Linked DNA regions of Saccharopolyspora erythraea. The main gene of each other region encodes a partner of the protein of the gene in region 2 in a complex. Links are inferred from orthologs where the notes say so. Each region holds a gene or a part of one and is shown on either strand. Other genes may lie near its edges.

Region 1 (3,225 bases), 4.9 Mb from region 2 along the record:
CATCAAGTTCAAGACCGGCGTCAAGTTCACCGGCGCCCAGCAGAGCGCCGAGGGGGTCTCGGTCAGCCTGGAGAACGGCGACCAGTACGACGCCGACCTGCTGCTGGTGGCCGTCGGCCGCGGCCCCAACACCGCCGCGCTGGGCTTCGAGGAGGCCGGGGTGACCATGGAGCGCGGCTTCGTGCGCACCGACGAGCGCCTGCGCACCAGCGTCGACGGCGTCTACGCGGTCGGCGACATCGTGCCCGGCCTGCAGCTGGCGCACCGCGGCTTCCAGCAGGGCATCTTCGTGGCCGAGGAGATCGCGGGGCTCGACCCGCAGGCGATCGACGAGTCGGGCATCCCCCGGGTCACCTACAGCCACCCCGAGGTCGCCTCGGTCGGCCTGACCGAGGCCGCGGCCAAGGAGCAGTACGGATCGGTCGAGACCTTCAACTACGACCTGGCAGGCAACGGCAAGAGCCAGATCCTCAAGACCTCCGGTGCGGTGAAGCTGGTCCGGGTCACCGACGGCCCGGTGGTGGGACTGCACATGGTCGGCGACCGCGTCGGTGAGCTCATCGGCGAGGCCCAGCTCATCTACAACTGGGAGGCCCTGCCCGAGGACGTCGCACCGCTGGTGCACGCCCACCCGACTCAGACCGAAGCGCTCGGCGAGGCCCACCTCGCCCTGGCCGGCAAGCCGCTGCACGTGCACGGCTGACGTCTGAAATCCCGGCCGACCAGACGAGTCAGCCAAGCACCCCGCCACACTACGAGGAGACAGCGAACAGATGGCCTTCTCCGTCCAGATGCCGGCACTCGGCGAGAGCGTCACCGAGGGAACGATCACCAGGTGGCTCAAGCAGGAGGGCGACACCGTCGAGGTCGACGAACCCCTGCTGGAGGTCTCCACCGACAAGGTCGACACCGAGATCCCGTCCCCGGCCGCCGGCGTGCTGCAGCGCATCGTCGCCCAGGAGGACGACACCATCGAGATCGGCGGCGAGCTCGCCGTGATCGGTGAGTCGGGCGAGTCCGGCGGTGGCGAGCCCGCCCCCGCGGAGCAGCCCCAGCAGGCCGAGCCGCAGCAGCCCGAGCCGCAGCAGGCCGAGCCGCAGCAGGCCGAGGCCGCGCAGCCGGAGCCCGAGCAGCAGCAGTCCGCCCCGGCCCAGCAGGAGGCCCCGGCGCAGTCCGGTTCGGCCCAGGGCACCGAGGTGCCGATGCCCGCGCTGGGCGAGAGCGTCACCGAGGGAACGATCACCAGGTGGCTCAAGCAGGTCGGCGACACCGTCGAGGTCGACGAACCCCTCCTGGAGGTCTCCACCGACAAGGTCGACACCGAGATCCCGTCCCCGGTGGCCGGGACCCTGCTGGAGATCTCCGCCGGTGAGGACGACACCGTCGAGGTCGGCGCCAAGCTGGCCGTGGTCGGTGAGCAGGGCGCCGCTCCGGCGGCCTCCGCCCCGTCCGCGCCGCCGGAGGAGCAGACCGCCCCGCAGCAGGCCGCGCCGCAGCCGTCGGCCCCGGCCGAGCAGGAGGCGCCCGCCCAGCAGCAGGCACCGGCCCCGGCCGCGCCGCAGCCCGTGCAGGAGCAGCCCCAGCAGGCCGCACCGGCACAGCCCGCCCAGACGTCGGCTCCGGCCGAGGCCCCCTCGGGCGCCACGCCGTACGTGACGCCGCTGGTGCGCAAGCTGGCCAACGAGCACGGCATCGACCTGTCCAAGATCAAGGGCAGCGGTGTCGGCGGCCGGATCCGCAAGCAGGACGTGCAGGCGGCCGTCGACGCCTCCAAGGCCGAGCAGGAGGCGCCCGCGGCGGCCCCGTCGGCTCCGTCCCGGCCCAGCGCCGCGGGCCAGGCCGTGGAGCCCTCGGAAGAGGCGAAGGCGCTGCGCGGCACCACGCAGAAGATGACGCGGCTGCGCCAGCTGCTGGCCCGCCGGATGGTCGAGTCGCTGCAGACCGCCGCGCAGCTCACCACCGTGGTCGAGGTCGACGTCAGCAAGATCGCCCGCCTGCGGGAGCGCGCCAAGCAGAACTTCGAGGCGGCCGAAGGCGTCAAGCTCTCCTTCCTGCCCTTCTTCGCCAAGGCCGCGGCCGAGGCGCTGAAGCTGCACCCGAAGCTCAACGCTTCGGTGGACGAGGAGAACAAGGAGGTCACCTACCACGCCGCCGAGCACCTGGCGATCGCGGTCGACACCGAGCGCGGCCTGGTCTCGCCGGTGATCCACGACGCGGGTGACCTCAACCTCGGCGGGCTGGCCCGCAAGATCGCCGACCTGGCGGCGCGCACCCGCAACAACAAGATCAAGCCGGACGAGCTCAGCGGCGGCACGTTCACGCTGACCAACACCGGCAGCCGGGGTGCGCTGTTCGACACGCCGATCCTGAACCCGCCGCAGGTGGGCATGCTGGGCACCGGCACCGTGGTGAAGCGGCCGGTCGTGGTCACCGACGAGAACGGCGGCGACACGATCGCGATCCGCTCGATGGTGTACCTAGCGCTGTCCTACGACCACCGCCTGGTCGACGGCGCGGACGCGGCCCGGTTCCTGGCCACCCTCAAGCAGCGGCTCGAGGACGGCGCCTTCGAGGCCGACCTGGGCCTCTGACACGGCCGACGGCAGCGGGGCCGCCCACCGATCCGGTGGGCGGCCCCGCTTCCTTTGCGGTGGCAGGTGGGCTCCAGCGTCGCGCCGCGGAAGGCGGTGCGAGACGATCAGCGCATGCGCGTGGTTATCGCCGGCTCGTCCGGGTTGATCGGCACCAGCCTGGTCCCCGCTCTCCGGCAGGCTAGGCACGAGGTGGTGCGGCTGGTGCGCCGCAGGCCGGAGGCACCCGACGAACGCGGGTGGGACCCGCCGGCGGGCCGGCTCGACGAGGACGCCCTGGAGGGCGCCGACGCGGTGGTCAACCTCTGCGGCGCGGGCATCGGGGACCGCCGGTGGACCCCGGAGCGCAAGCGCGTGCTGCTGGACTCCCGGCTCCGCCCGACCTCCGTGCTGGCCGAGGCGGTCGCCCAGCACGGGGTCGCGACGATGGTCAACGCCTCGGCGGTGGGTTTCTACGGCGACACCGGGCAGCGCCCGGTGACCGAGTCCGCGCCGCCCGGTGACGGATTCCTCGCCGACCTGGTCCGCCAGTGGGAGGCCGCGACCGCACCCGCCTCCGACGCGGGCGCGCGGGTCGTGCTGGCCCGCACCGGTCCGGTGCTCTCCCCCGCGGGCGGGCTGCTCGGCAGGCTCC
Region 2 (4,538 bases):
GGCGCGTGGGCGCATCGCGACGCGCTCGCGCCGCGATGGGCCGGGAGGAACTGGCGAGCCGGCCTCGCGGCCGCCTCGAATGACCACCGTGCCGCTTCCTGATCACGACGACGTCCCCCATCCGATAACGGACGGGTTGTCGTGCCCGCGACCGCGAGCCGCGCCACGGCGAAACCGCCGCGCAAGCGGAAGGGCCGCCGGTCCCCGTGGGAACCGGCGGCCCTTCCAGCAGCGGTCAGCGATCAGGCGAAGGCGCCCTGCACGACCTCGGCCTGCTCGACCTCGTGCACCTTGGCCATACCGGTCGCCGGGGCGGCCATCGGCCGCCGCGACACGCGGCGCAGGCCCGCCAGGCGCTCCGGGAACAGCTCCGGCAGCGCCAGGCCCAGGAACGGCCAGGCACCCTGGTTCGCCGGCTCCTCCTGCACCCACCGGACGTCGGTGGCGTTGGAATAGCGCTCCAGCAGCCTGCCGAGCTTGCGGTGCGGCAGCGGGTAGAGCTGCTCCAGCCGGACCACCGCGGTGTCGTCGTGGCCCTGCTTGGCCTTCTCGGCGGCCAGCTCGTAGTAGAGCTTGCCGGTGCACAGCACCACGCGGCGCACCGAGGCCGGGTCCGGCTGCGTCGGGTCGTCGATCACCGAGGTGAACTTGCCCTCGGTGAAGTCCTCGACCGGGCTGGTGGCCGCCTTGAGCCGCAGCATCGACTTCGGGGTGAAGACGACCAGCGGCCGGTGGATGCCGTCCAGCGCGTGGCGGCGCAGCAGGTGGAAGTAGTTCGCGGGCGTCGACGGCATCGCCACGGTCATCGACCCCTCGGCGCACAGCTGCAGCCACCGCTCGATGCGGGCCGAGCTGTGGTCCGGGCCCTGGCCCTCGTGGCCGTGCGGCAGCAGCAGCACGACGTCGGAGCGCTGGCCCCACTTGGCCTCACCGGACGAGATGAACTCGTCGATGATCGACTGCGCGCCATTGAAGAAGTCGCCGAACTGCGCCTCCCACAGCACCAGGGCGTCGGGGTTGGCCACCGAGTAGCCGTACTCGAAGCCCATCGCCGCGAACTCCGACAGCGCCGAGTCGTAGACCAGGAACTTCGCCTGGTCCTCGCTCAGGTTCTGCAGCGGCGTGTGCTCGGCCCCGGTCTTGCGGTCGATGAGCACCGAGTGCCGCTGGCCGAACGTGCCGCGGCGGCTGTCCTGGCCGGTCAGGCGGACCGGGCGGCCCTCCATGGCCAGCGAGCCGAGCGCGAGCAGCTCGCCGAACGCCCAGTCGATGCCGCCCTCGGTGGCCATCTTCGCGCGGCGCTCCAGCACCGGCTTGACCCGCGAGTGCGGGGTGAAGCCCTCGGGCATGTTGACCTGCGCGTCGGCGATCCGCTTGAGCGTGCCGACCGGGATCGCGGTGGCCAGTCCCTGCGGGACCACCTGCTCGGACTCCACCGACGGGCTGGGCTCCGGCGGGTGCTTCTCCAGCTCGCGGACCTCGTTGAACACGTGCTCCAGCTGGCTGGCGTAGTCCTTGAGCGCCTTCTCCGCCTCGTCGACCGTGATGTCGCCGCGGCCGATGAGGGCCTCGGTGTAGGTCTTGCGGACGCTGCGCATCTTGTCGATCGCGTCGTACATCGACGGCTGCGTCATGGACGGGTCGTCGCCCTCGTTGTGGCCCCGGCGGCGGTAGCAGACCATGTCGATCACCACGTCCTTGCCGAACGCCTGGCGGTACTCCACGGCCAGCTTGGCGACCCAGACGCAGGCCTCGGGGTCGTCACCGTTGACGTGGAAGACCGGCGCGCCGATCATCTTCGCCACGTCGGTGGAGTACTTGCTCGAGCGCGAGTGCTCCGGGGCGGTGGTGTAGCCGACCTGGTTGTTGACGATCACGTGGACCGTGCCGCCGGTGCGGTAGCCGCGCAGCAGCGACAGGTTCAGCGTCTCGGCGACCACGCCCTGACCGGCGAACGCGGCGTCGCCGTGCAGCAGCACCGGCAGCACCGTGAAGCCCTCCTGGCCCTTGTCCAGGATGTCCTGCTTGGCGCGGACGATGCCCTCCAGCACCGGGTCCACGGCCTCCAGGTGCGAGGGGTTGGAGGTCAGCGACACCTTGGTCTCGCCGTCGCCGAACATCCGGAAGTACTTGCCCTCGGCGCCGAGGTGGTACTTCACGTCGCCGGAGCCGTGCGCCTGGCCCGGGTCGAGGTTGCCCTCGAACTCGCGGAAGATCTGCGAGATCGGCTTGCCGACGATGTTGGCCAGCACGTTGAGGCGGCCGCGGTGCGGCATGCCGATGACGACCTCGTCCAGCTCGGAGGCCGCGGCGGTGTCGAGCACCGCGTCCAGCAGCGGCACGACGGTCTCGGCGCCCTCCAGCGAGAAGCGCTTCTGGCCGACGTACTTGGTCTGCAGGAAGGTCTCGAACGCCTCGGCGGCGTTGAGCTTGGACAGGATGTACTTCTGCTCGGTCGAGTCCGGCTTGGTGTGCGGCTTCTCGACCCGGCCCTGCAGCCACTCGCGCTCGTCGGGCTCGAGGATGTGCATGTACTCGACGCCGACGGTGCGGCAGTACGAGTCGCGCAGCACGCCGAGCACGTCGCGCAGCTTCATCCGCTCCTTGCCGGCGAAGCCGCCGACGGCGAAGGTCCGGTCCAGGTCCCACAGGGTCAGGCTGTGGGAGAGGACGTCGAGGTCCTCGTGGCGGCGCTGGCGGTAGTTCAGCGGGTCGATGTCGGCCATCAGGTGGCCGCGGGTGCGGTAGGCGTCGATCAGCTCCAGCACCCGGGCGGTCTTGTCGACCGCGCCCTCGGGGATGTCGCGGGTCCAGCGGACCGGCTCGTAGGGGATCCGCAGCGACGTGAAGATGTCGTCGTAGAACCCGTTCTCGCCGAGCAGCAGCTGGTGCACGGTGCGCAGGAAGTCACCGGACTCCGCGCCCTGGATGACGCGGTGGTCGTAGGTGGAGGTCAGCGTCACGATCTTGCTGATCCCCATGTCGACCAGCGCCTGCTCGCTGGCGCCCTGGAACTCGGCGGGGTAGTCCATGGCGCCGACGCCGATGATCGCGCTCTGGCCCTTGGTCAGCCTCGGCACCGAGTGGTTGGTGCCGCTGGGGCCGGGGTTGGTCAGCGAGATGGTCGTGCCGGAGAAGTCGTCGGCGGTCAGCGCGCTGTTGCGGGCCTTGCGGATGATGTCCTCGTAGGCCTGCCAGAACTGCTGGAAGGTCATCTCCTCGCAGCCCTTGATGGAGGCGACCACCAGGCTGCGCGAGCCGTCCTTGGCCGGCATGTCGATCGCCAGGCCGAGGTTGACGTGCTCGGGGGTGACCACGGCGGGCTTGCCCTTGGCGTCCTCGCCGTAGTGGCGGTTCATGTCGGGGTGGCTTCTGAGCGCCCTGATCAGCGCGTAGCCGATCAGGTGCGTGAAGGAGACCTTCCCGCCCTTGTTCCGCTTGAGGTGGTTGTTGACGACGATGCGGTTGTCGAAGAGCAGCTTGGCCGGCACCGCGCGCACGCTGGTCGCGGTCGGCACGGTGAGCGACTGCTCCATGTTCTTGGCGATCGCGGCCGCGGCGCCGCGCAGCGGCTTGGCCTGCTCGCCCGCGGGGGCCTCCTTGACGGGAGCGGCCTTGGCGGCCTCCTGCGGGGAGGGCTTGGGCTCGGCGGGCTTGGGCTTGCTCGGTGCGGTGGCGGACGGGGGCGGGGTCTGCCCGTTGGTCTCGACCACGCGTGCCGCGGTGGCCGTCGCCTTCGGGGCCGCTGCAGAACCGGTCGCGGCTGCGGTGGTTTCAGTGGCCTGGCCCGGCTTGTAGTCGGCGAAGAATTCGTGCCACGCCGAGTCTACGGAGGTGGGATCGTGCAGGAACTGCTCGTACATTTCCTCGATCAACCACTCATTGGGGCCGAACTGTGACGCAGGGCTGCTGCTGGACACGGCTGGCGTTCGCCTCGATCCATCTGCTCGTGATTTACACACACTCGGGTACCAGGCTAGCGGTCCGTTTCGCGTGGTTGGCACACAGTGCGGTCGTTCTGCTAGCGAAGATGGTCACAGAATCGTTAAGGAAACGCCTCGTGGCGTCGAACACGCCCGCCCGGCTCCTGAGCACGATCACTGCCCTCGCGTACGATGCGCCGCCCCGGGCCTGCCGCCCGGCTGCCGCTGCCTGGCACTACTCCATACGAGTTGTCGTCCTGCTCCAGTATGACGTTTCTCCTCGGCCGGTTGTTCCTGGATCCCGGACCGATTCGTCCCGTTATCCGGACGGTTGGTGACTCTCCGGAGCCGCGCCTGCGTGTTCGGTGTCGGTGTCGCTCCACAGCCGCCGGTAGCGGCCGCCGAGCGCCAGCAGCTCCTCGTGGGTGCCCTCCTCGGTGATGCGGCCGCCGTCGACCACCAGGATCCGGTCGGCGCGGGCCGCGGTGGCCAGCCGGTGCGCCACGACGAACGTGGTCCGCTTGGCCGCCAGCTGGTCGCTGGCGGTCACCACCATCGACTCGGTCGCCGGGTCCAGGGCGGCGGTGGCCTCGTCGAGCAGCAGCAGGTCGGGGG

The links.
Region 1: HUO13_RS32010 (region 2) and sucB share a complex: the UniProt entries of both Bacillus subtilis proteins name them as parts of the 2-oxoglutarate dehydrogenase (OGDH) complex. The link is inferred for Saccharopolyspora erythraea from one-to-one orthologs.

Annotation. Positions count from the first base shown.
Region 1 is NZ_CP054839.1:2,285,031-2,288,255, reverse strand. What follows is about bases 262-3,182. They hold sucB (2-oxoglutarate dehydrogenase, E2 component, dihydrolipoamide succinyltransferase), read left to right. Parts: upstream 262-773; coding sequence 774-2,591; downstream 2,592-3,182. Other genes in these bases: HUO13_RS10555 (TIGR01777 family oxidoreductase), read left to right, coding at 2,706-3,182; lpdA (dihydrolipoyl dehydrogenase), read left to right, coding at 262-703. In the rest of the region: more of lpdA, read left to right, coding at 1-261; more of HUO13_RS10555, read left to right, coding at 3,183-3,225. UniProt on the Bacillus subtilis protein: E2 component of the 2-oxoglutarate dehydrogenase (OGDH) complex which catalyzes the second step in the conversion of 2-oxoglutarate to succinyl-CoA and CO(2).
Region 2 is NZ_CP054839.1:7,162,556-7,167,093, reverse strand. What follows is about bases 43-4,276. They hold HUO13_RS32010 (multifunctional oxoglutarate decarboxylase/oxoglutarate dehydrogenase thiamine pyrophosphate-binding subunit/dihydrolipoyllysine-residue succinyltransferase subunit), read right to left. Parts: upstream 3,921-4,276; coding sequence 243-3,920; downstream 43-242. Other genes in these bases: HUO13_RS32005 (ABC transporter ATP-binding protein), read right to left, coding at 4,243-4,276. Also shown: more of HUO13_RS32005, read right to left, coding at 4,277-4,538. UniProt on the Bacillus subtilis protein: E1 component of the 2-oxoglutarate dehydrogenase (OGDH) complex which catalyzes the decarboxylation of 2-oxoglutarate, the first step in the conversion of 2-oxoglutarate to succinyl-CoA and CO(2).